3 regions of the Halomonas sp. BMC6 genome follow, and region 3 is predicted to be linked to each of the others. Evidence: riboswitches for the same ligand, from Rfam matches in the RefSeq annotation. Region 3 holds a riboswitch; each other region holds the start of a gene.
The links. A riboswitch is a leader RNA that binds a small molecule or an ion and turns the genes downstream of it on or off. The one in region 3 is predicted to bind thiamine pyrophosphate.
Positions count from the first base shown of each region.

Region 1: it holds a riboswitch for thiamine pyrophosphate, as region 3 does, so the genes downstream of both, AB6K10_RS17790 (sodium:solute symporter) here and tenA (thiaminase II) in region 3, are expected to answer to the same signal.
Region 2: it holds a riboswitch for thiamine pyrophosphate, as region 3 does, so the genes downstream of both, thiM (hydroxyethylthiazole kinase) here and tenA (thiaminase II) in region 3, are expected to answer to the same signal.

Region 1 covers NZ_CAXNSH010000001.1:3,679,609-3,689,578, forward strand. Annotated here, with positions in the region: gene AB6K10_RS17765 (zinc-binding dehydrogenase) at 1-728, opposite strand, end outside; gene AB6K10_RS17770 (NnrU family protein) at 793-1,371, opposite strand; gene AB6K10_RS17775 (MFS transporter) at 1,536-2,714, shown strand; gene AB6K10_RS17780 (magnesium transporter CorA family protein) at 2,711-3,679, opposite strand; gene AB6K10_RS17785 (diguanylate cyclase) at 3,697-5,127, opposite strand; gene AB6K10_RS17790 (sodium:solute symporter) at 5,202-6,581, opposite strand; TPP riboswitch at 6,571-6,674, opposite strand; gene AB6K10_RS17795 (peroxidase-related enzyme) at 6,719-7,327, opposite strand; gene AB6K10_RS17800 (hypothetical protein) at 7,502-8,191, shown strand; gene AB6K10_RS17805 (CoA-acylating methylmalonate-semialdehyde dehydrogenase) at 8,241-9,737, opposite strand; gene AB6K10_RS17810 (putative zinc-binding metallopeptidase) at 9,960-9,970, shown strand, end outside.
Region 2 covers NZ_CAXNSH010000001.1:991,691-1,001,660, reverse strand. Annotated here, with positions in the region: gene AB6K10_RS04795 (cupin domain-containing protein) at 1-429, shown strand, start outside; gene AB6K10_RS04790 (DUF6164 family protein) at 426-791, opposite strand; gene gloA (lactoylglutathione lyase) at 793-1,326, opposite strand; gene AB6K10_RS04780 (DUF2237 family protein) at 1,533-1,907, shown strand; gene AB6K10_RS04775 (hypothetical protein) at 2,033-2,377, shown strand; TPP riboswitch at 2,427-2,518, shown strand; gene thiM (hydroxyethylthiazole kinase) at 2,543-3,352, shown strand; gene thiE (thiamine phosphate synthase) at 3,342-3,956, shown strand; gene AB6K10_RS04760 (LysR family transcriptional regulator) at 3,953-4,873, shown strand; gene AB6K10_RS04755 (DoxX family protein) at 4,966-5,373, shown strand; gene AB6K10_RS04750 (class III extradiol ring-cleavage dioxygenase) at 5,430-6,167, shown strand; gene AB6K10_RS04745 (DMT family transporter) at 6,171-7,046, opposite strand; gene AB6K10_RS04740 (serine hydrolase) at 7,149-8,537, opposite strand; gene rplQ (50S ribosomal protein L17) at 8,733-9,119, opposite strand; gene rpoA (DNA-directed RNA polymerase subunit alpha) at 9,159-9,970, opposite strand, start outside.
Region 3 covers NZ_CAXNSH010000001.1:1,658,159-1,668,128, forward strand. Annotated here, with positions in the region: gene AB6K10_RS07850 (acetate kinase) at 1-85, opposite strand, end outside; gene AB6K10_RS07855 (DMT family transporter) at 238-1,158, shown strand; gene AB6K10_RS07860 (porin family protein) at 1,289-1,798, shown strand; gene AB6K10_RS07865 (porin family protein) at 1,951-2,490, shown strand; gene AB6K10_RS07870 (HlyD family secretion protein) at 2,675-3,736, shown strand; gene AB6K10_RS07875 (DUF2955 domain-containing protein) at 3,726-4,826, shown strand; gene AB6K10_RS07880 (CsbD family protein) at 4,935-5,120, shown strand; gene thiC (phosphomethylpyrimidine synthase ThiC) at 5,179-7,095, opposite strand; gene tenA (thiaminase II) at 7,122-7,790, opposite strand; TPP riboswitch at 7,876-8,007, opposite strand; gene AB6K10_RS07895 (DUF2971 domain-containing protein) at 8,494-9,222, shown strand; gene AB6K10_RS07900 (Ltp family lipoprotein) at 9,797-9,970, shown strand, end outside.

The DNA of each region.
Region 1 (9,970 bases), 2.0 Mb from region 3:
AAGTCACCGCGATCTATCACCGCTTCTGCGCCGAGCGCGCGCAGCGCGTCGGCTTTATCAAGCTGACTGACGGCGTAGGGAATCGCGCCGACGATGCGGCAGAGTTGAATCAATGCCGTGCCGACCCCTCCGCTGGCACCGCTGACCAGCACGCGCTCGCCCGCCTGAACGTTGGCGGCAGTCATCATGTGGTAGGCCGTTTGATAGGAGCACATGCCCATGGCCGCCAGCTCCGCATCGTGCAATTCGGGGTTGGCCACGTGGTGGAACTGGTCGGCAGGCACCGCCACGTACTCGGCGTAGCCGCCATCGGCACCGTGGCCGTAGTAGTCCGGCGTCAGGTTGATGTCACGACGCTCGTCGGCGTATAGGTTGAAATCCAGCAGACCGCGCTCGCCGATACGCTGGGCGTCAACGCCCTCCCCCACGGCGACGATCCGCCCAGCCACGTCGGCCCCCTGTATGCGAGGGAACGTCAGCGTTGGGGAGCCGCCCATGGCAAACGAAGTGACGTCCTCTTTCCCTTTGGTGGGGTATAGCCCTTCGCGTGCTTTGCGGTCGGTGTTGTTTTTCGCCGTGGCCGTGACCTGCACCAACACCTGGCCGGGGCCAGGTTGTGGCGTGCACACGTCTTGGCGGTACTGCAGCGCGTCCACATCACCGTGGCCGGTTAAGAGCATCGCTGACATCGTGGCCGGTATCGCCGCGCTGTTATCCGTATGGGCCATGGGTGGGCTCCTTATTCAGTGGATATGCCGCGACAATAACAAACGCCGGGCGAGGTTCAAGGGACTAGCCGAAGACCGGCACACCGATGAGCACCGGGTGTAAGTAGAAGGCAAACAGGGCATACGCCACTACGCCGATCGCCACCGTGGCCAGCGTCGCCGCCAGCGAGGTCGATGCCGGTGCAGCGGGCTGTTGACGGCTACGCTGTTTCGCGGCTTTAAACGCCAAGATTGCCCAGACGAGAAACGCAGCAAAGAAGAGCACATCGCCTAGTCGGCCATTCACAAGCAGGTGCGAAAACGCCCAAATTTTGACGGCCAGCATCATCGGATGGCCCAGCTTGGCTTTGATCGCATTGCCCGGCACATACGCCGCCACCAGCATGATGAAGGCGGGCAGCATCAGTAGCGCCACTGCATGGCGTAAGCCCATCGGCGGAAACCATAGGTGGATAGGGTCGAGGCGCGTTTGACCGTAGCCATATATGGCGATGGCAAGGCCAATGAGGGCCACCACGGAGTAAGCCAGCTTCCACGTGCTCTGGCCACGGTTAGCGATCTGTTGCTGTCGCCAGGATTCCGCAAAGATACGTACCGAGTGCCCGCCTAAAAAGATCAGCAGGCCTAAGATCATGAGGGTCATGGTGGTCACTCTCCGGTGAGTTGCAAGTCGTTGGTCGAGTGGGAGCATGCCACACTCCTTGGCAAACCACATGGCGCGGCGTCAACTTTTCGCCAATAGTGATGGAGAGCAAAACCCGTCAAGCTAGACGACTGACTGTGCCTCTGCCCTCGCCAAGGATCGGTATGCTTCACTTCCCCTCGACGTACCATTGCCGTCTCACCTGGACCTATTTTGGGCTGTTCATTGCCATTGGCATGACCGGCGGCCTGCTTGGCCCGGCCCTGCCGCACCTGGCCGAGGTCAGCGGTGCCTCCATGAGCCAGATCGCCGTGCTGTTTACCGCACGCGCCGTGGGCAACATGAGCGGCGCGATGGTCACCGGGCTGCTCATGGACCGCTTCAACGGCCACCGCGTGCTGGTGATGATGGGCGTGCTGGCGGTAGCTGGGCTAGCCGTGGCTCCGCTTAGCCCGCTTTTGCTGCTGTTGACGCTTCTATTCATGCTGCTGGGGTTTGCGGAGGTATCGCTCAACGCGGGAGGCAACACGCTGCTGCTATGGCTGCATCGAGATGCGGCAGGCCCCAACGTGAGCGCCCTGCACTTCTGCTTTAGTTTCGGCAACATGCTGACGCCGCTGATCATGATTGCCGCGCTATCGCTCACCGGGCAGTTCCATCTCACGTTTTGGATCGTTGCGGCTAGCGTGGCGGTCATGTTGTGGCCGCTGTCCCGCTTCGTCAGCCCGACCATGCCCACCGTCGACCCTCATCCCGACACCGCGGCCGCCCTCAAGCACCGAGACCCGCTGCTGCTGGGGCTATTCATGCTGCTGTTTTCCGTTTATGTGGGCATCGAGATTACGTTCGCCGGTTGGGTTACCGCGTATGGCACGCTCTCTGGGTTGAGCACCGAGCAGGCGGCGCTGCTGGCAACGCTGTTTTGGCTGGCGCTATCGGCAGGGCGTCTGCTGGCGATTCCGCTGCTGCGCGTTTGCTCACCTTGGCAGGTGCTTGCCGGCTGCTTGGCGCTGGGGTTGAGCGCGGCGGCAGGGCTGCACGCCAACGCGCTGCCGCTTAGCGTCGGCGCGCTGCTGTTTGGCCTATCCGCCTCGGCTTTCTTCCCCACGCTGTTTGCGCTGTGCAACCAGTCGATCGTCATGCGAGGACGCACCACCGGCGCCATCTTCACCGCTGCGGGCAGCGGTGCGCTGGTCATCCCGTCACTGACCGGCCCACTGTTGGATATGGCGGGGGCCCAGGCGTTTCCCATTCTACTGGCCACGCTTTGGCTACTGATTGCACTGGGGCTGATGCTGCTGGCGTACCGTCTGCGGCAGTTGACGGCTCGGCAAGGGCTTTAAAACCAGTCTTTCCGTTTGAACAGCCAAATGAGAATCCCACCAATTCCGAGCATGGCGCCCCAAACGAAAAAGTAGCCGTACTGATAGCTCAGTTCAGGCATGTACTCGAAATTCATGCCGTAAATACCGGCGATAAACGTCAACGGAACGAAAATAGCGGTAATCACCGTCAATACGCGCATGGTGATGTTCAGCTGGTGAGACGAAATGGAGATATAGCCATCGACCAAATCACCACAAATGTCGTAGTACATCTGCGTCAGCGTATAGAGTCGCTCGAAACGCTCTTCGACATCGGTAATGGCATGCAGCGTTTCGCTTTCGCCTCGGGGTAAATGCGCGTAATCATACGCCGTCAGCTCTTGTGTGATGCCTTTGTGGTAGCTGAAGATGCGGCGCATTTTGACCAGACGAGAACGATAAGTGGTGATTTTACGCATCAACACATCGTTGCCGTTCTCCAGCAGCTCATCTTCGAGATCGCTCAACTCCGTCTCGAACTCCAGCAAGCTGTCGATGTAAAAGCCCGCAGAGGTATACATCACTCTTAACGCGACCTGCTCGGGCGATTGGGCCAGCAGGGCTTTGCCGTGCTCATTGAATAAACGCTCGATACTGAGCGCCTCGCCGGGGTGCAGCGTGACCAGAAAACGCTCGCCAACAAAGAAACAGACCTGCTGGGGCACGAAATTGAGCTGGGCATCGAACGACGAAATACCGCGATAGATGATCAGCGTGTGATTGTCGAACTCTTCGATCTTTGGGGGGTGGCGCTCTTTATGAGCATCTTGGATCGCCATGGGGTGGCAATCGAAACGCTCTAGCACGTCACGCTCCTGCGTTTCGCTCTCGCCTTTCATATCGACCCACAGATGTGCCGTGGGCATGCGTTTCCACTCGTCCATCAGGCTCAAATCGCCCTCACGCACATCGCCTTCTGGGGTGGTCAATAAACAACGAATCATACGCGTCCCTGGGTTCGTTAAAGAGGGTTGGGGGTATCCGCCGGACGCGCCAACGCGACACGCGCTTTACCTGCGCGTTTGGCGTTATACATGGCGTCGTCGGCACGTTTCAGCAGCTCCTGTGGCGTCTCAGCCGCGTTGGGCACGAACAGCGCCACGCCAATGCTGGTGCTCACTCGCAGCGTGGCACTCCCCACGTGTAGCGGCTCTTCGATCACCTGAATCAGCTTGTTTGCCAACGGTTCAAGAGCCTCGGTAGTCACCCCTTCGAGCAGTACGACGAACTCATCTCCCGCCCAACGGGCAATGAAGTCCGTCTCGCGGACGGCGTTCTGAAGGCGCTGCGCGACCTCACGCAGCAGCTCATCGCCCATGCCGTGGCCGTGCTGGTCGTTGATGCGCTTGAACCCGTCGAGGTCCAGAAACAGCACGACAAGCGGCGCCAGGGTACGACGTACCCGCGCCATCGCTTCGGGAAGCCGCTCATCCAGTGCGCGACGATTGGGCAAGCGCGTCAGTACGTCCTCTCGGGCCTGCTGGTCACGCAGACGCTCAAGCTGCTGGCGTTCGGTAATGTCGTGGATGAAGACGCTGCGGCGCGGGCGGCCATTCACTTCAAAGCTCTTTAGCCGCACCTCGACCGGCAAGCGAACCCCGTCTCGTCGTATGGCGTCGCAGGTCAAGGGCATCGCGGCGTCGTCACAGGTCAGCCCCTGTGGGAACATGAGCGAGGTGAGTGGGCGCGTCAACGCGTCTTTGCGGCTCCAGCCGAACATGCTTTCGGCGGCCCGGTTCCAGTCCAACACGCGCCCCTGCGCATCGATGCTCAGATAGGCGTCGTAGGCAGACTCGATCACCAAATTGAGCTCACGCGTGCGCTGCTCAATACGCTGTTCAAGACTTTGATGAAGCGCCGTGAGCGACTGCTGAGTGGCAGCGCGAATTTTCTGCTCGTTGATGAGCCGCTCGCGCAGATGAATTTCGCCGATCACGATATCGGCCAAATCCTGCATCGCAGCTTGTTCCTGAGGAGTCAACTGGCGCGGCTGCGTATCCATCGCACACAGCGATCCAAGCACTAGACCATGGGAGTTGCGCAACGGTATCCCGGCATAAAAACGGATGCCGCCGGGTTTCGTCACGATGGGATTGGTAGCGAAGCGCTCGTGACTCTGAGCGTCTTCGACCACCAGCGGTTCGTCCTCCAGCACGGTATAGGCGCAAAATGCCATGTCCCGGGGGCTCTCGGAGAACTCCATGCCTACTTGCGACTTGAACCATTGACGGTCGGTATCGATCAAGCTGATGGTGGACTTAGGAACGCCGAGCAGCACGGTGACCAACCGCGTGATGCGATCGAAAACGGGCTCGTTCGGCGTATCCAGCAGGGCCAGCTCGTTAAGCGCAGCCAAACGGGCGGTTTCGTTAGGGGGTAACAGGTGGCTCATGGCGATCACACCTAAGTGGTCATCAGTCCCCTAACAGCATACCGTGAAACGGAATTTTCTGCTCAACGCCCCACTTAACGCACGGCGATACGCCGCGGGGTCAACCCGGCCCACACCACGCTCACCACCGTGGAGAGCAGCAGCGCCCCCACGAACGGCCCCAGTGTCGGTACGCTACCGGGGAACGTCGCGGCCAATACTCCCGCGCTGACGCTACCTTGACTCAGCCAGCCAGGCAGCACGGCGCCTACTAGCCCCGCTAGCCCACCGCTGATCGCAGCCGTCGGTGTCATTCGTTGCCACAAGCCCAGCAGCACCGGCACCACGATCGCTGCACACAGCAGGTCGGCAATCAAAAACAGCCGCAGCACCGACAGCCCCTGTAAAGCAATCATGATCACGGGCAGCATGATGGCCACGGTGAGCCAGCGCGCTTTGTTGAGGGCCTCGGGCCGGTGGCCGCTGGCCCACAGTGACGCAATACCGTTTTGTAAAGTGTCGACGCTCGAGGTGACCAGCGTGACGGCCAGGACCAGGGATGGCAGCGTGATCCATACCGGGGCATCGCTAAGCAGCGCAAAAAACGGCATGGGCGGCTCGCCGAGGCTGACCCCGCTCATCGCTGCCATGATGCCAACACCACCGATCACCATGACGACCAGAACGGTCAGGCCGCCGCCCAGCAAGGCACCGCGCCCCAGGCTCGCGTCGTCTTGGGCCGCCCATACCCGCTGCCAATAGCCTTGGTGAAACAAGTTCGCTGCCGTCACGGCGATCACCAGCGTCAACGCGACGCTGAGCGAGCTACCGATGGGGAGCGACGGGAGTTGTGCGTCACTCGGCATATTGGGTAGTCGCCAGAGCGTTACGCTGGCGACGGCGAGCAGCAGTGCCAAAAGCAGCCACGCTTGCCAGCGGTCGGTGGCGAGACTTGCCCGAAGCCCACCCATCACGGTGTAGACCAGCGTGGTGAGCGCCACCCCGATGATGACCACGGCAGGAGGCACGTCGGAGAGTAGCGCGGTAATCGCCCCGATGGCGGTGAGTTCAGCAGCCAGGAAGCAGCCCATGTAAGCCACGGAAACGAGCGCGACGAAGCGGCGCACGCCCGTGCCGTAGCACGTATCAGCAAACTCGGCGATGCTGCGCCCTTCCGGCAGCGCTTGGCGTATTTTGGGGCCATAAAGGCCCAGCACGATGAAAGGCAGCGCCGAGCCAAGCGCATAGCCCAGCAGCGCTACGGGGCCCACGAACGCGCCAATTTCCGGGGGCGCAAACAGAATCCACGCCCCCATACCCGAGGCCAAAAAGGAGAGCCCCAAGGTAGACGCGGTTTGAGAATTGCGGGCGGTGACATAGTCATCCAACGAGCTGCCACCAAAGCGGGCCCGAAGGCCCAAAAAAGCAAAGCAGCACAACGCTGCGCCTAATACGAGAGACGTTAGGTAAGGCATGTCGCGCTTCCTCCGCCGGTACGAACCGGATCAGGTTCCAGGGTCTGCGTTACGCGCATTCTCAGCCCCGATGGGGCTCCCCTGGCGACAGTGAATGGAGGCGACATCCTCAATCAAACTAGCGCATTAGTAAAGTCTCAGGTCTGTCGAGCACTCTCCTCCGGCTGTTTGGGGACGCGCCCCATCGTATAGAACTCGGCGTTGGGCGGCGTTCCCGCCAGCGTCACCAAGCGGTTGGACATGCCGAAAAAGGCCGCAATGGCGCCAATGTCCCAACAGTCGTCCAGGGTAAACCCAACGGTTTCCAGGCGCATTTGCCACTCGGTTGAAAACTCCCCCAGCTCGATGGCGCTATGCAGCGCAAAATCGAGCATCAACCGATGACGCTCGCTGAGTCCCGCCACGCGATGGTTAATGGCGATATTGTCCGCCAGCAAAGGGTCTTTACTATAAATACGCACCAGCGCGCCATGGGCAACAACGCAGTACAAACAGCGATTACGGGCACTGGTGGCCACGACGATCATCTCTTTTTCCGCTTTCGTCAGCGTATCGGACGCCCGCTCCATCAACGCATCGTGATAGGCAAAAAAAGCACGGAACTCCTGGGGACGATGCGCGAGCATGAGAAATACGTTGGGTACGAAGCCCGCTTTTTCCTGCACCGCTAACATGGCTTCCCGGATATCCTCGGGAACTTCTTCTAGCGTCTCAGGAAGTGTAAATCGACTTATCGAGACAGACATACGCACTCCTGTTTTTTGTAACGTGGCGCCTAACTGCTGAATGGCGTTTACTCGTAACAAATTGCTAACTAAAGAGTCTTTCAATACGCCTTAACGCTCGCCATACTCTTAATGATTTAATGTCATAAGAGCCGTACGCTATTAGCCAAGCGGTGTACTAACAGGGAAACCACCATGTCATACTCCGAAGCAAAAGAGCACACGCCAGGGCGTTTGCATGAACTGTTCGCCGACCCTTACCGTGCGTTCGAAAACGATACGGATGAGCGTCAGCTGCATATCCGCGTCATGCTTCACACCCTGCTGGCCCGCCCCATGAAGCGAGGTCAGGTAACGCTTCGTGTGATTCACGGCTGGGAGAACGGTGGCTTCGAACCCGCCGACCTGCAGCACGCCGACTTTACCCTGCACAGCCTGACAGATTTCGATGCTGCCGTGACGCGCTTCGCTACGGCTGCCGAGAAAAACGCACCGTTGCCTGCGGATCAAACCGCCATCCTGGCCGAGCCGCTAGCCGACGCCATTGCCGATGCCGAAGCAGATGGCAACGCACTGACCGACGACATCCGCGAAACGCCGGCCCGTTGGCCCGCGTTCGAAGGTGGGCTCGCCCTCTACACGCTGTTCAAGATGTACCACCGCTTGGTTTACGGCGAAGATGACACCTACCGCTGCTCCCAGTGCGACACCCCCCACGGCCCTCGCGAGATCCATGAGTTTCATTTAGAGGAGGGTGAGTTTGCGCTGCTGGTGCCCATCAGCGAGGAGCAGGACGCGCCTTATTTGCTAGTCCTTCACGAAAGTCAGCTGGGTCCCATCGCCCAACTGCTCTCGGAAAGCCTGCCGCTGTTCGAACGTTATTGAGCTGCGCGCCTCCTCGGCCGAGGAGGCGCTTTACTGCGCCCGGGGCGCGCTATAGCGAAATCGTGCTGTTGATACCGCTTGAGACGTTTTCCGGCTCGAACCAGCGGGCAGTGACCGTTTTGGTTTGGGTCCAGAAGGCAATCGCCTGCTTACCGTTGGGCCCCAAGTCACCCAGTTTCGAGGCCCGAGAGCCGGTAAAGCTGAAGTAAGCCACCGGCACTGGAATCGGCACGTTGATACCGATTTGGCCCACGTCGATGTCGGTCTCGAAGCGCCGTGCTACCCAGCCCGAGTTGGTGAAGATCGAGGTGCCGTTGCCATTCGGGTTGGCATTAATGAAAGCGATGGCGTCGTCCAGCGTCTCGACGTTGACGACGCACAACACTGGGCCAAAAATTTCTTCGCGATAGATCGTCATGTCTGCCGTCACATCGGAAAACAGAGTCGGTCCGACGAAGTTACCATCCGGGTAGCCGTCGACCGTGTAGCCGCGACCATCCACCAGCAGCGTGGCGCCCTCTGCTTCGCCTGCGGTAATCAAGCGCTCGACGCGGGCCTTGGCCTGTGGCGATACCAGCGGCCCTAGGTCCGCTTCACGCTGAGTGCCCGGCCCCACGGTCATACCGCGCGCACCGGCTTCGATATCCTTGATCCACTCGCGCGCCTCTCCCACCAGCACGACCACCGAGTTCGCCATGCAGCGCTGACCGGCGGCACCAAAAGCAGAGCCCAGCAGGCTATCGATGGCTTGACTACGGTTGGCATCCGGCATGACGACACAGTGGTTTTTTGCGCCCATCATGGCCTGCATGCGCTTGCCAGCGGCGGCAGCGCGGTTGTACAGCAGTGACCCCACATGGGTCGAACCGATGAACGACAGTGCCTTGATATCCTGATGGTCGGCAATTTGGTTAGCGACATCCGGCCCACCGTGGACCACGTTCAAGACCCCGGCAGGAATACCCGCTTCGTGCGCCAGCTCCACGAGCCGCATGGTCGAGCTGGGGTCCTGCTCGGAGGGCTTCAACACGAAGGTGTTGCCCGTGGCAATAGCCAGCGGAAACATGAAACAGGGCAGCATGATCGGGAAGTTGAAGGCCGTAATGCCCGCTCCCACGCCCAGCGGCTGGTGCATGGTGTATACATCGACGTCATTGGCGGCATTTTCGGCCAGCTCGCCTAGCTGAAGCGAGGTAATGGAGCACGCATGCTCGACCACTTCCAAGCCGCGCCCCACTTCACCTTCCGCATCCGGCAGGGTTTTGCCATGCTCTTCGGTAATCAGTGCCGCTAGCTCCGCCGTGTTGTCTCGGATGAGCGCCTGCAGTTTGAGCATGATGCGCATGCGTTTGCCCAGCGGCACTTTACGCCACTCTTTGAACGCCGTCTTGGCGCTGGCGATGGCGCGCTCGACCTCGTCGGACGTACAGAAGGGCACCCGGGCGACCACTTCTTGAGTCGCTGGGTTCACCACGTCGCGCCACTCTTGGCTTTGGGACATGACTGGCTGGCCATCGATATACATCGGTATTTCACGAACAGACATGATGCGTTTCCTCGGGTTGTGTTTGTTATGGGATCGAATAAGGCGCTACTAGGGTATATCAGCAAGTTGACGTAAACGTCAATTAGCCTCTGGGCAAAGATAATTTCCGCATCGAGCGACGATTTGGCTTTCCCTCTCAGTCAGGGCCTCGCTATGCTGAGACAGTTGCGTATCAGCACTCACCTTCGTGAGATGCGCTGTGGTGATCACAAGGAGGCATCCATGCAGACGTT
Region 2 (9,970 bases), 670 kb from region 3:
GGCAGCTACCTGCGCAACCCCATCGGCACGGGCCATACGCCCCACATTGGCGATGAGGGCGCGCTGATTCTCGTGAAGCTCCACCAGTTCGATGAGAACGACCTGCTCCAACTCGCCATTCCCGCCCACCGTTTGCCCTGGCAGCCTGATCGTCGGCCCGGCATCACGTACAAAATGCTGCATACCTATCAAAGCGAGCGTATCAGCCTGGAGCGCTGGGAGTGTGACATCGTCACCGACTATCCTGCCCTACCGGGCGGATTGGAGCTGTTCGTGCTGGAAGGGTCGCTGTGCGATGCGGACACCGAGTACCCGGAAGGGAGCTGGTGCCGCTACCCGCCGGGGGCTGCGCCACGGCTTCGCGCAGGCCAGGCCGGGGTAATGATGTACGTCAAGCGCGGGCATCTGTCTGACGCTTCTGACGACTAGCGAGCTAGCCCAATAAACGGCAGCAGGGTGAGCAGAGCGATCATGAGCACCGCAACGATCACTAGCGTGACCTGCAGCGGGTGCGCCACGAAACGTCGCCACAACGTCGGCGCCTCATCGCGGGCCAACGCGTTTTCATGCGCTTTGCGCGCCTTTGCTTGCCGCTCGGCCTGATAGTGCGCCAGCACCGTTTCGGCATCGTCTCGCTGGGCAGGGTTGCGCAGCCAAATGGCATCGACTCCCAGGCGAAAAAAGCCCGCCTGGGTTTCGTACACATCGAAGCCATGCGCTTCCAGCAGCTGGCGAACCTCCATGGCCTCTTCGTCGGTCACGTGACGCAACCGAAACAGCAGATGCGCCATATCAATCGCCCATGGCGGCCATACGGTCTGCTTGAATCACTTCGATCCAGTAGCCGTCGGCGTCCTTGACGAAGATCACGTCCTTCATCTTGCCCTGGTCGGCGCGCTTGACGAAGGTCACGTCATGCTCATCGAACCACGCCTGCGCGGCTTCCAAATCCGGTACGCTAAAACAGATATGCCCGAAGCCCTGCGGCTCTGCATTGCCGTCATGGTAGGCAAAGTCCTGCTCGTTTTCGGTACCCCAGTTGTGGGTCAGCTCCAATAGACCTTTCTGGCTAAAGGTCCACGCGGTCCGCGCTTGGGTCTCTTCCGGCACGTTATCACCGGCCTCTACGTTAGCCAGGAAGTAGAGCGAGAACTGCATCTCCTCGAAGTCCAAGCGCCGCAGTACCTGCATTCCAAACACCTTGGAGTAGAACGCCAGCGCGCGCTCGGGGTCTTTGACCCGCAGCATGGTGTGGTTTAAGCGAAAACCCTGTGTTTGCGGGGCGGCTGGGGCAACGCCTGGATGCTGTTCACCTTGATACGACATGAGACTCTCCTTATGGGGGGTGACGCTTTCGTGGATACGGTGCAAATTCTTTGACGAACGTAGTACTTTGTACAAGGCTTAGGCTGCTAAGCGCCCGCCATTTGACCATCGCTCCAGCGCATCGGTCATAACGTGCGATGGCGCGTTTAATGTCTAGTTATGAGGGCAAGGCGCTTGGAATTCCAGCCCGGCCCGAAGGAGTCTCTATGTCCCGTGATCGAAACGTACTGGGTGAGCCACTCACGCCCTGCTGCCATGCCCCAAAAACCGGCTTCTACCGCGACGGCTTCTGTCGCGTCGGGCCTGACGATGTCGGCATCCATTCGGTGTGCGCCATGGTGACCGAGGAGTTTCTGGCTTTCTCCAAGGCTCAAGGTAACGATCTAGTGACCCCGCGCCCGGCCTTCGGCTTTCCCGGCTTGAAGCCCGGCGACCGCTGGTGCCTGTGCGCCCACCGCTGGGCCGAAGCAGCCCAAGTGGGGCTTGCACCACCGGTGATTCTCTCGGGCACAAACGAGCGCACGCTGGAGATCATCCCTCTGACCAAACTTCAGCAACACGCGCTGGATGCCGTGCACTGACCTCTCGGCACGCGCTCTGATCGAATGCGCCTGGAAAAACGATGCAGACCTTCTACACTTCTATCTCGATAGTTTTACAAATTCAACCGTGATGCCCTGCGAATGGCGTCAGATAGGAGAGCGTCATGACAGCCATCGATATGACCCTTGGCGATCGCCTGACTCTGAAGCAGCTGAGCCATGCGATTCAAAACGGCTTTTCCCCTATTGTCGAAGTCGAGTCCATGGACGGTATCTACAAGGTGCGCTTTCACCATGCCAACGGTGTATCGGACCTGAGCGACGCCGAAGGCCGCGTCAGTACCTTTTTGGGAACCGGTGAAATCCGTGACACCCTGGGCCAGCTTGGTCTGACCCACGGCGTGCTGACTTTCGCCGACCAGTGCGGCGATGAGATGATTGGCGTGTCGGGCCGTGCCATCACCCCTGATGAAATGCTTACCTACGGCACGCGCATCGCGTTTCGTTAAGTCTCTTCCGGCGGGGCTTTACAGCTCCGTCCAAGGCTAGGATAGTAGCCACCAACGACAGGGGCGCCGCCCAGCGGCTGAGAAGCACCCTTCGAACCTGAACCGGATAACGCCGGCGTAGGGAGTCGTGGTGCCTCTCACCACCTCCCTGGCCGGGAGGATACTATGACCTACCCCCCGCTTGGCGATATGCTCGCCGCTCTGCGCGAAACCACGCCGCTCGTCCACTGCATGACCAATTACGTGGCCATGAACAGCACGGCCAACCTGCTGCTGGCCACGGGGGCATCGCCCGCGATGCTGCACGCCCCCGAAGAGGTCGCCGAATTTACCGCGCTGGCAGGTGCGCTTTCTATCAATATCGGCACGCTCTCTACGCCCTGGGCCGAATCGATGCAGCTGGCGGCTCGCACGGCCAACGCAAGCCAAACGCCGTGGGTGCTAGACCCGGTGGCGGTCGGGGCAACCGCCTTTCGCCAGCAGGTGTGCCAGGCGCTGCTGCCCCACTGGCCCAGCGTCATTCGCGCCAATGCCTCTGAAGTGATGGCGCTCACCGGCTTGGCAAGCCAAGGACGCGGAGTCGATGCAACGGCATCCACCGATGACGCCGCTCAAGCAGCCATATCGCTCGCGCAACGGCAGCACTGCATCGTCGCCATGACCGGCGAGACCGACTTTTTGACCGACGGTACCCACCATTTCCGGCTGACCGGGGGCCACCCGTTGATGCCCCGTGTCACGACGCTGGGCTGTGGATTGAGTGCGCTGGTGGCCGGGTTCGTCGCCGCTAACCGCGAGCACCCGCTGACGGCAACGCTGGCCGCCCTGGCGTGCTTTAGCATCGCCGGGCATCGTGCTGGCCAACGGGCCGATGGGCCGGGCAGCTTTCAGGTTGCCCTCTTGGATGCTCTGTACCAGCTCACCCCGGATGATCTCTCGTCGCTCAGCCAGGTGGAGGCGCTCCATGCAGTGTGATCTCTCGCTCTATCTAGTCACCGATGCCATCCTGTGCGCGGACGCTGGCCTTGAGGCGACGGTGGAGGCCGCCGTCAAAGGCGGTGTCACCGTGGTACAGCTGCGCGACAAACACGCCAGCGACGCGGCGATGGTCGCCCAAGCCAAGCGGCTCAAAGCGCTGCTGGCGGGCACCAGCGTGCCGCTGATCATCAACGACCGGCTAGCCGTGGCCATCGCCAGCGGCGCCGATGGCCTGCACGTGGGGCAAAGCGATACCGCCGTACAAGAGGCGCGTGAGGTGCTGGGACCGCATGCCATTTTGGGGCTGTCGATCAACACCGTCGCGCAGCTTCGTAACGCGCCCATCGCGCTGTTGGACTATGTCGGGCTAGGCCCCATTTTCGCCACCGCCAGCAAGCAGGATCACGCTCAGCCGATAGGCTTCGATGGTTTGGCCGAACTCGTCCGCGCCTGCCCGCTGCCCAACGTGGCGATCGGCGGCTTGAAGGCGCAGCACGCCGCCCAAGTCAGGGCCGCCGGTGCCAACGGTTTAGCGGTGATTTCCGCCATCTGCGGCCAGCCTGACCCTTATCAGGCGGCGCTGGCGTTTCGCGCCCCATGAGCAAGCTCGATCAGCTCGCCGCCTTCGTCAAAGTGGCCGAGCTCGGCAGCTACACCCGTGCCGCCGAGGCCTTGGACCTCTCACGCACACGCGTCTCGCGGCAGGTCATGGCGCTGGAGGAGACGCTGGGCGCTCGCTTGATTCAGCGTACGACTCGGCGGCTGCATCTCACCGATGCCGGAGAGCGCTATCTGGCTCGCGCTCAAGCCATTCTGCTGGCCTTGGACGAGGCCGCTGCCGATGTCGGTAGCGGCACCAGCACCGTCAGTGGACGCCTGCGCATCAATGGTCCGATGAGTTTTGGTACCCGCTACCTTGCCCCGCAGGTAGCGCACTTCATGCAGGCACACCCGGCGTTAGACGTACGCTTGGACCTGAACGACCGTCGCGTGGATTTGCTGGAAGAGGGCTACGATGTCGCGATTCGCATCGGCAGCCTGCCGGATTCCAGCCTGATCGCCAAGCGTCTGACCCGCTGCCAGCTGGTGCTGTGCGCGTCCCCCGGCTACTTGGCACAGCATGGCACCCCTCAGCGCATCGAGGATCTGACCCAGCACCACTGCCTGCGCTATCGCAGCGGGCAGAACAGCGGCGACTGGCGCTTCAATCAGCAGCACGTCAGCGTCACGGGGCCACTAGAGAGCAATAATGGCGACATGCTGACGTATGCCGCCGAAGCGGGGTTAGGCATTGCCCAGCAGCCCAGCTTTCTGATTCATGAGAGCATCCAACGGGGGCACTTGGTGCCGCTTCTGTTAGACCTTCCGCCGACCTACCTAGACATACACGCCATCTACCCCGCGCGGCGCTTTCTGCCCGCCAAGGTGACGCGCTTCATCGACCAGTTGGTCGATGCCTGGGGAGACCCACCGGTATGGGAACAGGGGCTGGGATTGTCGCGCATTTCGCAACAGTGAAGTGCCAATCGGCGGGATTATCATCTCGCTCTGCTGACGTACAGTTGTCTCATCGCATCCACGGTGATGCACACACACAGCGAGAGAGAGCTATGACAACCTTAACGACCCCTGCTGCAACCCTACATGCCACCGCCTTACTGCGCATTAGCCTGGGCGTGATGGCCCTGGCCCACGGCTTAATGAAAGTGTTCGTGTTTACGCTTCCTGGCACGGTGGGCTACTTCGAATCGCTCGGCCTGCCCGGTTTCATGGCTTACTTGACCATTGCGGCCGAAGTCGGCGGCGGCCTGGCTTTGGTGCTGGGCCTATACACCCGCTGGGTGAGCCTTGCGCTAGTGCCGGTGCTGCTCGGCGCCGCCTGGGTACACCTGGGTAACGGCTGGGTATTCTCCAACCCCGGCGGCGGCTGGGAGTTCCCAGTGTTCTGGGCCGTGGCTCTCCTGGTACAGGCAGGCCTAGGCAGCGGTAGCCTCGTCATCAGCCGCCGACTGGCATGATCCAATGGCCTGCCGAGCCCCTCGTCTCGGCAGGCCAATCGACTGGAGTGCGTTCCATGTTACCGAGTCTCTTCATCTCCCACGGCTCTCCCATGCTGGCCCTCACCCCCACCCCTGCCCATCACTTCTTACGGGCACTGGGCCGCCACCTTCGCCCCAAAGCCGTCTTGGTGGTCTCTGCACATTGGGAGACGGACCACCTACAGGTCAGCCGCAGCGCCGCGCCTGCGACCCTCCATGATTTTGGCGGTTTTCCCGACGCGCTGTTTGCCGTGCAGTACCCAGCGCCCGGTGACCCCGCCTTGGCAAGCCGACTGGCCGAGCAACTAGGGGCCACAGAGGTGGAGCGCGGTCTGGATCATGGGGCCTGGGTGCCGCTGTCACTGATGTATCCTGACGCCGACGTACCAGTGGTATCGCTCTCGCTACCCAGCCGCTGGGGAGCTGAGGCGTTGCTAACGTTAGGTGAACAGCTAGCGCCGCTGCGCCAAGAAGGGATACTGGTGATCGGTTCGGGCAGCTTGACCCATAACCTCTACGAGCTACAGCCTCAAGGTAGCCAGGTGCCGACCTGGGTCGACCGTTTCGCCGAGTGGGTGCATGCACGGCTGCGAGAGGATGATCGCGACGCGCTCGTCCACTGGCAAAACGCGCCCGATGCCCAGCGCAATCACCCCACACCGGAGCACTTTCAGCCGCTGTTGGTGGCGATGGGGGCGGGCGGCCGCGCAACACAACGACACCATAGCGTCGAGCACGGCGTGCTAGCGATGGATGTCTATCAGTTTGCCTAACGTCTACGCCGTGGGGCGGCGTTTCAAGGTGGTGCGTCGGTCATGATAAGCAATGGCCAAACCACTTAGCATAATCAGCGCACTGCCTACCCAGACCCAAAGGTCCGGCAATTCTCCCCAGAACCACCAGCCCAACAGCACCGCCCACAGCATGGCGGTGTAATCAAAGGGCGCGGCAATGGCGGCAGGCGCATAGCGAAAAGCCAAGGTAATAAACGCCGTCGCCCCCACTCCCAACACGCCCGATACCAAAAATCCGAGCCAATGCCATGGCTGTGGCGTTTGCCATACCCACGGCAGGCTCACCGCGGTGACTGCCAGCGGCACCATGGTCATATAGAACACCATCGCCCACAGATGCTCGTTGGCACCATAACGTCGCGCCGTCACCATCATCAGAGCATAGAACACCGCCGCTGCGAGAACGATCATCGCGCCCAGTTGAAACGCATCGCCGCCGGGACGCACGACGATCAGCACCCCCACAAAGCCTAAAAGCGACGCCACCAGCACCGGCGGGTCGATACGCTCACCCAGCAGCGGTACGGAGAGTAGCGTCACGAACAGCGGCGCCACGAAGGCAATCGCCGTGGCCTCGGCCAACGGCAGCAGGGTCAGGCCCCATACGAAACAGACCATCGTGGCGGTGTAAATCACCCCCCGCAGCAGATGCACGCCTGGACGCCGGGTACGCAGCTTGCGCAATCCGCCACTAAAATGGGCCAGCAGAGCAATCAACGGCAGCGATACCAAGGTGCGGAAAAAGATGATCTGTAGCGGGGAGTGCACGGCGCCCAACCATTTGGACACCGCATCACCCAGGGCCAAAAACAGCACACCTAAACACATGCATAAAATGCCTTTTAGCGAGGGTGTCATCCGTCACCTCCTACGACGATTATTATTGTCTTCACAGCACCGGTAGCACTGCATAAAAAAGCCCCGCCAACCTGCGATTGGCGGGGCAGCGATGTCATGCTTTCAAAGACTCGCGTTGACCACCATGCAGTCCATCCCCTGCGCCTGGAGCGTTTGACACGCTTGTCGTGCCTGGGACTCGTTCAACGAAACGACACGTGCTCGAAATACCGTGGTTGCCCCCTGAAGCGGGTCAATGGCGACACGCCCCCCCACGCTGTTCGGCAGGCGCTGCACGGCCTGGCGGGCCAGCTGCTCTGCCTGCGCGGCTTGGCTGAACGCGCCCACCTGAATGCCCCATCCCGCCGAGGCTGCTTGCGCGCCCGGCGAGGCGTCAGCCAAAACCCGCTCTCGCTCGATGAATGCCTGTAGCGGATCTGGAGAGGCAGGAGCATCCCCACGGGCCGCCTCTGCTTCGACGAGCTGGGCCTCGACCGTTTGTGCAGGCGTGCTGCGCGCAGCGGGCGGCGTGGGGGACAGTGACGTCGCCGAGACGCTGGCCACCATCGGCTGCGTCATGGGACGCGTCGGCGCTGGCTGTCTCAACGGCTGAGCGGATCCGGTGAAACCCATGAATTCACTGGAAAAGCGAGTACTGGCCAACCACGTGCGCTGATCCCTGAGCGATGCCCGCATAAAGCTGCGATCCAACAGATCGGCCATGTGCGTATCGCGGGAGGAGGAGCTAAATCCCCCCATGACGACGGCGACCATGCGTCGACCGTCGTGCACGGCGGTCGTCGCCACGTTGAATCCCGAGGCTCGGATAAACCCGGTTTTCAACCCATCGGCACCGGGGTAGTCGCGCACAAGACGATTATGGCTGGTGTGCCGTGTGCCGCGATAGGTAAACTCCTGCAGTCCAAAATAGTGGTAGTACTGCGGAAAATCCTGCATCACCCGTACCGAAAGCGTCAGCATGTCGCGCGCGGTCGTCATCTGCTGGTCATCGGGCAAACCAGAAGCGTTACGAAAGGTGGTGGCGTTCATGCCCAGCTCGCGGGCTTTCACGGTCATTAGATTGGCAAAGCGCTGCTCGCTCCCTCCCAAGGCTTCGGCGACGACGACGGCAACATCGTTGGCCGAGCGGACGGCCAGGGCGCGAATCGCCGTATCCACCGGAATAGAACTTCCTGCCGAGAGCCACAGCTTGGTCGCCGGCATGGCCGCTGCCTGCGCAGACACGGGCAGCGGCTGATCGAGGCTCAACGTGCCGTTTTCCAGCGCTTCGAATGTGAGATAGAGCGTCATCATCTTGGTCAGCGAGGCTGGATAGCGAGGTTCATCAGCATTCTCGGCATACAGTACTTCACCGTTTTCCAGGTCCACCACGATGCCTGCATAGCGAGGGTTCGCCTGGGCAGCGGCACTGCCGAGCAACATCAAGAGCAGCGCCACCCACAGCCAATTCGCCACCCACACCGCAGAGCCCACTCCCCGAGTTGTTGCCATACCGACCTCTCGCTGATTGATCACGCACCGACGCTCGGTCGCTCTCACGACCGCTGCATTAGCCTAGCATGCCTTGTCGATAAATTGATCTTCCCTCGGTGTATTCATACGATAATCCAGCGCAGAACCATACGCTCATAAAAAAACCGACCCCTTGGGGTCGGTTTTCATTGTGCCTATTAGAAGGAGCAGCGCTTACTCAGCGACGGCTTCTTCTTCGGCAACCGGACGGTCTACGAGCTCAACGTATGCCATGGGCGCGTTGTCGCCTGTACGGTAACCGCACTTGAGAATACGGATGTAACCACCCGGACGCTCTGCGTAACGCGGACCCAGCTCGTTGAACAGTTTGCCGACGGCTTCTTTGGAGCGCGTGCGGGCAAACGCCAAACGGCGGTTTGCAACGCTGTCCTGCTTGGCCAGGGTGATCAGCGGCTCGATGACGCGACGCAGTTCCTTGGCCTTAGGCAGGGTTGTCTTGATGACTTCATGTTCGACCAGCGAGACAGACATGTTCTTGAACATGGCCTGACGGTGCGAGCTGGTACGATTCAGATGACGACCACTCTTACGATGACGCATGGTTGTGATTCCTTACCAAACTGGGACTCGAGTCGACACTCACGCGGAGGCCTTGTCGTCCTTCAGGCTAGCGGGTGGCCAATTTTCCAACCGCATACCGAGAGACAAGCCACGCGCTGCCAATACGTCTTTGATTTCATTCAAAGACTTCTTACCGAGGTTCGGGGTCTTCAACAGCTCCACTTCTGTGCGCTGAATCAGATCACCGATGTAGTAAATATTCTCGGCTTTTAGGCAGTTCGCGCTGCGTACGGTCAACTCAAGATCGTCTACGGGGCGCAATAGGATCGGATCGACGTGATCCTCTTCCTCTTCGACTTCCTGCTCTTTGTCAGCTTCCAGGTCGACGAAGGCGGCCAGCTGCTCTTGCAGAATGGTCGCACTGCGACGGATAGCCTCTTCCGGATCCAGGGTACCGTCAGTTTCCAGATCGATAATCAGCTTATCGAGGTCGGTACGCTGCTCGACACGAGCGGCTTCGACCGAGTAGGAAACGCGGCGAACAGGGCTGAAGGTGGCATCCAGCTGCAGGCGGCCAATAGCACGGGTCTCTTCATCAGAGCCACGAGCGTCAGCCGGTTCGTAACCACGACCCAGCGCGACCTTAAGCTGAATTTTCAGCTCGGCACCTTCATTGACGTGTGCAATGACGTGGTCCGGGTTGACGATTTCGACGCTATGATCAAGCGCAATGTCGCCAGCGGTGACGACGGCTGGGCCCTGCTTGTTCAGCGAGAGCACCGCCTCATCGCGGCTGTGCATCTTGATCGCAACATCTTTCAAGTTCAGGAGGATTTCGATGACATCTTCCTGCACCCCTTCGAGCGCACTGTATTCGTGCTCTACACCGG
Region 3 (9,970 bases):
AGCGTGGTGCCTGCGGGTCAGCATCGATCAAAGCGTATTTAATAGAAGAAGAGCCACAGTTAATAACCAGCACCGGTGCGTTCATAACAACCTTTGTAACGTAGTTAGGAGGTAAGGGGATAGACTTTAGTTTAACATGCTGCGACGCGGAAAATCAGCGAAGAATTTAGTTAGCCTTCTATGTAAAATGTCGGCATCCTGTTCCTTATATAACCCATCGTGAGCCCTTTTGTTCCTATGTCCTCGATTTCTAGCCCCAACCTATTACCCCGTCATCTTGCCATTCTGCTGATGATGACGGTGGCGACGATGTTCGCTGCGAACCACGTCTCAGCTCGGTTGGCGTTTGATAACGGCACGGGGCTGCTTCTGGCGGTATTGATGCGCTCAGGCGTGGCTTGCTTGATTCTGCTCTCCTTGGTCATCCTTCAGAAAAAGCGCCTTTGGCTGCCTTCGGGAGCGTGGCGCTGGCAGCTCGCGGTGGGGCTTCTTATTACCCTGCAAAGTGTCAGCTTATATTCCGCTGTGGCGCGCTTGCCGGTGGTGATTGCGCTGCTGCTAGTGAATACCTTTCCTATTCAACTGGCGCTCATTAGCTGGGCGCTGGGCGGGCCTCGGCCATCGCTGCGCAGCTGCCTGATTATGGGCACTATTTTGATTGGCCTGTTGGTGGTGCTGGATATCCCCAGTTGGGTGGCCAACGCCGATGCCATGGGGCCGGAGTGGCTGGCAGGCATTGGCTTTGGGTTATTTGCCGCGTTCGCGTTTGCCTGTGCGCTGTGGGTGACCGAGCATCGTTTGGCCGGGGTGGGCAGTACGCTGCGCAGCCTGCTCACCATGCAAACCGTGTTTATCGCCATGATCATTGGTGGGTTTTTAGGGGCCGTGCCGGGCGGTATGAGCCTGCCGGACAATAGCACCGGCTGGGTAGGGCTAACGCTGCTGGCGCTGCTCTACGGTAGCGGGTTCTCGATTCTGTTTATTTTCGTGCCTCGGTTGGATATGGCCCGCAACGCGCCGGTGATGAATTTCGAGCCGGTGGCGTCGCTGCTAATCGCCTATCTGGTGCTTGGGCAAATGCTCAGCCCTAGCCAGCTCGTGGGCGGCGCGGTGGTGGTCGGGGGCATCGTCGTACTGAGCTTGTCGAAAGGGCGCTAGAAAACGTCATGAACAGCGCAAGAAAAAAGGAAACTCGATGCAAGCGTGAGCGGGTGAATTGCGTTCTTCAGGGGGCTGGGCCACACTTCGAAGTGTAAGGAAACACTGTTTTTTAACTGAGGTGATCCCCATGAAGATGACCGTACTATCACTGACCTCTGCAGCGCTTTTGGCGGGTGCAGGTGCGTTCGCGGCATCCGCCCAAGCCCAAGAGTCCTTTCAATACCCACAAGGATACGTGGGTGGCGATGCCATGTTTTGGAGCTTGAACCCTGAGCGCGGCGACTCCCGCGATGACGTCGGCCTGCGCCTGCGCGGCGGTGCTCAGTTCAATGATTACTTCGCCCTGGAAGGCCACCTGGGCACCGGCGGCTCGGATCGCGGTGCCGATCTAGACCACCTAGCGGGTGCGTATGCCAAAGGCATCATCCCCGTGGCGCCCAACTTCCGTCTCTATGGCCTTGCGGGTTTCTCCGAAGTCGAGATCAGCAACAATCGCGAGAGCGGTCTCTCTTACGGTGCGGGTGCCGAAATGGACATTGCGCAGAACGTCTCCGTTGGGGCCGATTACATGCGCTACCTGGACGAATCCGCCTACGATTTTGATGCGGCCAGCGTAGGCCTTCGCTACCGCTTCTGATGTTCTAGCGCGCTAAGCGCTGCTTCAAGGGAATACGACCCCGCTGACTGAGCAAAGACTCGGCAGCGGGGTTTTTTTGCAACGACGATTAATTTTAGTTAATGTATCGCCGCTGTTTACGACGCTAAAAGTATTAAAACTAAGGGAATAACATGAAAACATCAGCCAAAGCGCTTGCGATTGCCTCTACTCTGTTCGTGAGCGCCGCCGCCCATGCGCAGTCCTTTGATGCGGGCTACCCCGAGGGGTACGTAGGCGCAGACGCAATGGCATGGACGTTAGATTTTGAGGGTATAGACGAGAGCTATGATTCAGTGGGCCTGCGTTTGGTGGCAGGCATGAAGCTGGATGAGTACTTGGCCGTTGAGTTTCACGGGGCCACTGGCGGCTCAGACGACATTTATGGGCTAGACGTTGAACTGGACTACTTAGTGGGCGGTTTTTTGAAAGGTATCGTTCCGCTTAGCGACAACGCCCGCCTGTTTGGTCTTCTAGGCTATTCGGAAGTCAAACTAACCGCCAGTGGTTTTGGCCTGAACGAGAGCGGCCGGGATGACGACGTTTCCTTCGGTGCAGGCGCAGAAGTCGATGTTACCGACACCCTGGCGATTAGCGCAGATGTCACTCGTTACCTGAGCCAAGCAGACTATGATCTAGACGCTTACAGCATTGGCCTACGCTACCGCTTCTAATCGAGTAGCCATACCAACCGGCTAAGACATACCCCGCTGACTGAGCAAAGACTCGGCAGCGGGGTTTTTTATCGTCGAACAAGAGATTATTGTTAGCGTGCTAATAATTTTGTTAGACTAAAGTATTCCGTCTAACGCGACCCAAGGGCCATGACCGTTTGGGAACAGTGAACGAGTAACGCTAATGACCCCTGATCAACGATTTACCCGCTGGGTGAAAATAGCCCTGGCGGCGTTTGTTGTGCTGTTTGTTTATTTCTTACTCGCCGATAGTTTTATGCCCATGACCCCGGAGGCGCGGGCGATGCGGCCCGTGACGCGAATTGCGCCGGAGCTAAGCGCGCCGGTGAAAGACGTGGTGGTGCGTGACCACCAGCGGGTAGAAGCGGGCGATGTGCTGTTTCGGCTGGACCCGGCACCGTTCGAGCTTGCCCGGCAGCAGGCGGAGTTGAATCGCGAGCAAGCTGAGCAGGAGAACGCTCGGCTAACCGCCGAACTGGCGGCGGCGCGGGCCTCGCTGGCATCAGCTCAGGCCACGTTTGATGAGCGCAGCGGCGAGCGCCGCCGTGCCGAGGCGCTTTTGGGGCGGCAGGGTATCTCCCGCCAGCAGTATGAACAGCAAGTGGCCGCTGAGCATACGGCCCAAGCTGCCGTAGCATCCGCTCGTGCGCAAATCGATAGTTTGGAAGTACAGCTAGGCGAAGAGGGCGATGCTAACCTACGGCTGCGCCAGGCTAACAATGCGCTGGAGAAGGCCGAGTTGGATATCGCGCGTACCACGGTTAGAGCGCGGGAAGCGGGTGAAGTGACGAACCTTCAGCTCCAGCCGGGGGATTACGTGCAGGCAGGCCAGCCAGCCGTGGCGCTGGTGGCCAGCAATGTCGACGTGGTGGCTGATTTTCGCGAAAAAAGCCTGCGCCACGTGGCCCCTGGTGATGACGCAAAGATCGTCTTCGATGCGCTGCCGGGGCGTATTTTTGCAGGCCACGTGAGCGCGTTCGATGCCGGTGTGCGAGAAGGGCAGCAGGCCGCCGACGGGCAACTGGTGGATATTCCTACCTCTGACCGATGGGTGCGCGACGCCCAGCGAGTGCGTATTCACGTCGTGCTGGATGAACCGCTGGAAGAACTCCCGCCCAGCGGCGCGCGGGCCACGGTGCAATTAGTGCCCGTCGAGCACGCCTTGGCCAAGCCGTTTGCTTGGCTGCAGGCGCATCTCATTAGCTGGCTGCACTATGTTTATTAGACGGTTGGCGAGATCGTTGGCTACTTCAAAGTCACACGCGGCGACACCCGCCCCTCGTTCGGTACCCAATCCCTCGGCGCTTAGCCAGAACGGGCTGCGCCAGTGCCTACGAGTCGCGGGTGGCGGCACGTTGGGGTTTATCATCAGCCAACTGATGGGGTGGAATTATGGCGTCTTCTTTACCGTCTTCCCTATGTTTTTGTTGGGCTTGGTGACGGTGTTAAATGGCTCGATCATTCGCCAGTTTCTCTCCAACGTGAGCCTCAACGTGCTGGAAGTCAGCTTGGTCGTTGGGCTGTTAAAACATATGCCCGTGGTGATGACACTGGTGGTGCTGGGCCTGTTTCTGCTGCGCTTTAACCTAATGGCCAAAGGCCCGCTGTTTCTGTTTGGTGCCAACGGCGTGCTGACGCTCAGCATTCTGCTGCACTTTGCCAGCTATCCAGGGGTGGATTTAAGTGATCTGCTGGCCAGTAATCTCATGGCCAGCGTGCTGGCGGTGTTCATCGCCATGCTGATGTACACCCTGTTTCCCGATGTAGAACCTCGCCAGCCACCGCCAAGAGGCAGTAAAACGGCGGCACAAATCCGCCATGAAACGCTGATTGGCGGCATCACCGCCACGCTCTCGTTTGTGGTGTTTCAGGTATTTGACCTACGCGATTCGCTCTCGGCGCAAATGGCCACCATCTTGATTCTGTTCACGCTGGGTTATTTCGGCGCTCAGGCATCGGCAGCCAAGCGTGCGGTCGGTACGCTGCTGGGCTGTAATCTCGCGCTGGTCATGCAGTTGGCACTCTACACCCAGAGCCACCATTTTTTATTGGTGATTCTGCTCTATTGGCTGGGACTAATGCTGTTTGCCAGGGAGCATATCTTGGAAGGCGGTGGCTCGGGGATTGGGTTTGGTGGGCTGACCACGATGGGGATTCTGTTTGGTCAGTCGTTAGGGCCGCAGCAAGACTTGGTCTACAGCGCGCTTTACCGCTTCTCTTCCATGAGCGTGGCGCTGATCGGCACGCTGTCGGTGATGATTTGCCTGCACTACCTGCTCAATCGCTGGGAACCCACGTGCTTGCCCGAAAAGTAGTTGAGGCAACTTTTTAACAAAGAGCTACGCTGAAAAAGAGTCGACGCTGATGTCGTAAGACGCACAGCGAGCGGCCATTTCCCTACTAACGGATTAGAGGTGTTCGTCATGGCAAGTGGCAAAGAAGATAAAGCGAAAGGTGCGGCCAACAAAGCCGCCGGTAAAGTAAAAGAAGCAGCAGGCAAGGCCACCGGTAGCAGCAAAACCGAAGCCAAAGGTAAAGCCCAACAGGCCAAAGGCGAACTGCAAAAAGGCAAGGGCGATGCCAAAGAGGGCGCCAAGAAGAAAAAGTAATTCTTGTTGCGCAGAATTAACAACCGGAGCCATTGGCTCCGGTTGTTGTGTTTAAGGGCTACACCTCCTGGTACAGCGCACTCCCTTCCCGGCGGAACTTTTCCGCCTGCTCCTGCATGCCGCGCTTCACCGCTTCGGCGTCGCTTTCGCTGGCGTTGTCCGGCGTGCGGTCGCGGTAAGTGTCGCGCACTTCCTGGCTGATCTTCATGGAGCAGAACTTCGGCCCGCACATGGAGCAGAAGTGCGCCACCTTGGCAGAGTCTTTCGGCAAGGTTTCATCGTGGAATTCCCGCGCGGTGTCCGGGTCTAGGCCCAGGTTGAACTGGTCTTCCCAGCGGAACTCGAAGCGCGCCTTGGAGAGGGCATTATCGCGCCGCTGCGACGCTGGGTGGCCCTTGGCCAAATCCGCCGCGTGGGCAGCAATCTTGTAGGTAATGATGCCGGTTTTCACGTCGTCTTTATTGGGCAGGCCCAGGTGCTCTTTCGGCGTCACGTAGCAGAGCATGGCGCAGCCAAACCAGCCGATCATCGCCGCCCCAATACCGGAGGTAATGTGGTCGTAGCCGGGGGCAATATCCGTTACCAGCGGCCCAAGGGTATAGAAGGGCGCTTCGTCGCAGTACTCCAGCTGCTTATCCATGTTCTCTTTCACCAGGTGCATGGGCACATGGCCGGGGCCTTCGATCATCACCTGTACATCGTGTTTCCAGGCAATATGGGTCAGCTCGCCCAGGGTTTTCAGCTCCGCCATTTGCGCTTCATCGTTGGCATCGGCAATGGAGCCGGGGCGCAGGCCGTCGCCCAGCGAGAACGCCACATCGTACTGCTTGCAGATCTCGCAGATCTCCTCAAAGTGGGTGTACAGGAAACTCTCCTGATGGTGATACAAACACCACTTCGCCATGATGGAGCCGCCACGGCTGACAATGCCGGTGACGCGGTTGGCGGTAAGCGGCACGTAGCGCAGCAGCACACCCGCATGAATGGTGAAGTAATCCACCCCCTGTTCCGCCTGCTCGATCAGCGTATCGCGGAAGATCTCCCAGGTGAGGTTTTCGGCAATGCCGTTGACCTTCTCCAGCGCCTGATAAATGGGCACCGTGCCAATCGGCACCGGCGAGTTGCGGATGATCCACTCGCGGGTTTCATGGATGTTCTGGCCGGTGGAGAGATCCATGATGGTATCCGCGCCCCAGCGGATGCCCCAAGTCATCTTGTCCACTTCTTCCTCGATGGAAGACGTGACCGCCGAGTTGCCCAGGTTGCCGTTAATCTTCACCAGGAAGTTGCGGCCAATGATCATCGGCTCGCTTTCCGGGTGGTTGATGTTGTTGGGAATGATCGCCCGCCCACGGGCCACTTCATCGCGCACGAACTCTGGGGTGATTTCCTTGGGCAGGCTAGCGCCAAAGCTCTGGCCTGCATGCTGATGGCCCAGAATGCGCTCCACCTCCGCCGTGCCCAACGCCTGGCGGCGTTGATTTTCCCGCAGGGCGATGAACTCCATTTCCGGCGTGATGATGCCCTGGCGGGCGTAGTGCAGCTGGGTCACGTTCTTGCCCGCTTTCGCCCGGCGGGGTGTGCGGGTTAAATCAAAGCGCAGCTGGGCAAGAGTGGGGTCGTTGGCGCGGCGCTGGCCGTACTGGCTGGTCGGGCCATCCAAAAACTCGGTGTCGTTGCGCTCTTCAATCCAGGCACGGCGCAGCTCCGGCAGGCCTTGGCGCAAATCGATGTTGGCGCTGGGGTCGGTGTAGGGGCCGGAGGTGTCGTACACCAGCAGCGGCGGGTTCTGTTCATCCACGCCGCTGGTTTTGGTGGGCGAGAGGGTGATTTCCCGAAACGGCACGCGAATGTCCGGCCGCGAGCCTTCCACATACACCTTGCGCGAGCCGGGCAGCGGCGCCACGGCGGCGGCATCTACCTGGGCGGTTTCGGCTAAAAAGTGAGCGGTTTTGCTTTTAACGGTCTTGGTCATGACGGTGTCCTTGTCGTTGTTGGTCATTATTCAGAGAGGTCTAAACCCATCTGCCAGAAATCGATTTCCAGGCGGGTGGCATCGCGGAAGATCTTGCTTAGCTCAGCAAAACGGGCGGGGGTAACATCCGCCAAGCGGGCATCGAGCCACGCAAGCTCCGCTTGCATAGCGGCTTGGAACTCCTCGCCTTCGTACATGGCGATCCAGGCGTCAAACGGGTTTTGCGCGCCGCGCAGCGTGGAAGGTTGCTCGTTCAGCCAGTTGGCGATTTCACCGTAGCCCACCAGGCACGGAGCCAGCGCCACGTGCAAATCGAGCAGGTCGCCCCGGTTGCCGGTATCCAACACATAGCGGGTATAGGCCAGCGTGGCGCGGGCTTCTGGGAGTTCGGCAAGCTCCTGCTCGGAAATCCCCCACTCCTCACAAAAGCCCACGTGCAGGCCCAGCTCCACATCCACAATGGCTTTCAGGCCTTCATGGGCTTGGCGAAGATCGGCGAGGGTGGGGCTTTTATAGGCCGCCAGCGCATAGGCGCGGGCGAAGTGAATCAAGAACAGGTAATCCTGCTTCAGGTAGTGGCGAAACGACGCCTCAGGCAGCGTAGCGGTGCCCAGCTGGCGCACGAAATCGTGCTCGATATAAGCGCGCCAATCGTCCTGGCAAGCGGTGGTGAGATCGGTAAAGCGGTAGCCCATATTGGATGCCTCCGGTGGTACAGCGAACCGGCGCACGGGCGAAAGGAGAGTGAGTTGGGGCAAGGTATCAGGTGAACACGGCGCACCCCAACCACCGCTTGATTCCTACGCCGGTACTAGCCGGATCAGGTTCAACGGGCCCCGCCGTGACGACTTGCTGTAGCAGCCAGCCGTATAGCGATCTCAGCCGGTTCCACCGGCACCCCGTCAAGCAGTATTCAGCGCAGTGTAGGAGGCGGGTGGGGGAGATGCAAGGGTAGGCTATTTTATTGGGCGTACAGAGGTTGTCTGCCGTTAAGGCAATGAACGCCAAGAAAAGGCGATGGAGTGGAGTGCTTGATCCCCATGATTACCTTGAAGCGTTCCATCAGTGTCATGGGAGAGTGCCTCATCAATGCTGTTCATAAAAACAGTATTGTTGAGGCGAGCAAAACGCGCAACCCCGCGAATTTTGGCTACATCGCCAAAATTCTCTTTGCTCGCTGTAGAATCAATGAGGTAGGTTCAATTTGGTGGCTATGAAACCTCAGTCATTGTGATGTCGCGTTCATTGAGGTTTCGTGGTGGGGCGTATAATCACTGTTAAATTCTTTAGCCGCAAAGATTCGAATATCTGATGAGATGCTATAAATACAGAAACAGTGGGCAAAGGACATGGGAGCTACTGATTAATCAGCAGCTCTACTTTGCAAGAGCGAATCAGTTGAATGATCCCCTGGATTCTTCGATTAGCATCCGTCAAGAATATGAGCGAGCCAAAGAGATCGTCGAGAAGTTAGATGATCACCCTGAAAAAAGAAAGTGTTTCCTATTTTTCCTCTTGGACGCCCACCAGTTCAAAGATCCAAACACAGGTGAGGAATTGGGTTTGAACGGTGCTGTCGAGCGGTTTGTCCAAAGTGTCGGTATTTACTCGTTATCAAAGACGCCGCGTGACGCTCTGCTATGGTCCCACTATGCGGATGGACATCGAGGTGTTTGTTTAGGATTTGAAACCGAAGAACTCGATATCGAGAGGGTTTTTATCAGCGATCACGTCGAGTATCGAGATCAACCAGCTTACAAGGATATTTTTTTGGAGCTAGTGGAGGAACTAGGTAGCTTTGTGCGTCCATGGGATGGACACAACTATTCAGATGAATTGGGAGATGAATTCTATACTCAGCAACTTTCGAGACTTATGCGCGGGAATTTATTGGTTAAGTCTCAGAAATGGCAGTATGAGCAAGAATATAGGCTGGTGTCAGGAGAAGCAGGCTTGCATACATTCCCTCCGCAGGCGCTGAAAGAAATAGTTTTGGGCAACAAAATTAGCCCTGAAGACTATCACACTATATCGAATATCCTTTCTCACCCAGCATACCAACACGTCGAGCTTAAAAAAGCTCAACACATCGCGGGGACTTTCGACTTTGATATTACTGAGGTTTGATTGCTTTCGGATTAAACGTGAGCTTAGCAATTTAACCAATGGGTGAAGCTGACCGGCACTATGAGGCGCTCCGTCCTGGCGGCTCAGCCCAAGCATTGAGGCTTTAGAAAAACCTCTTTGACAGCCAGGTTTTGGTAGGATCGGGAAAACAGGCAAGGGGTGGTCAGCATGCTGCGCTTCAAGGTTTATAACTACGATCAGAACGCCATGGTGGTGATTAACTATAAGGATCAGCTCCAGCCTGGCAAAAGAGAAAGGGCCTGAAACATTTCAGCAAATGGCGAAGGAAGCCCCTTTTAAAGCAGAGCAATGGATCGCGTCCTGTGAAAAATGGAATAAGCTGTGGGCTAGCGATCTGTCGGATCAAAACATCAGGGCGTTACTACCATGAAAGTTAACCCGGTTTCCGAGCGGGACTAGACGATATGCAACTCCTTCTACGATCAGTAGTATTTGCATAATCGTGGCGCTGTCGGTGTTCCTCGTCCGGCCAGCTTCTAAATTTGACTTTGAGTCTGTTGTTGTGAGTAAACTAAAGATACGAGCCACACCATAAATAAACGGAGAAATAATAATGAAAATCTTGAAATTAGTGATGATTATTACTTTGTTTGCCGCCACGCCGACATGGGCAGAAAGCCTTACAGGGCCGCAGAATAATGCCGTTAGATCTGCGAATCTTTATCTCAGTATGCAGGGCTTTTCCCGGAGCGGGCTTATTCAGCAGCTCTCATCAGACTTTGGCGAT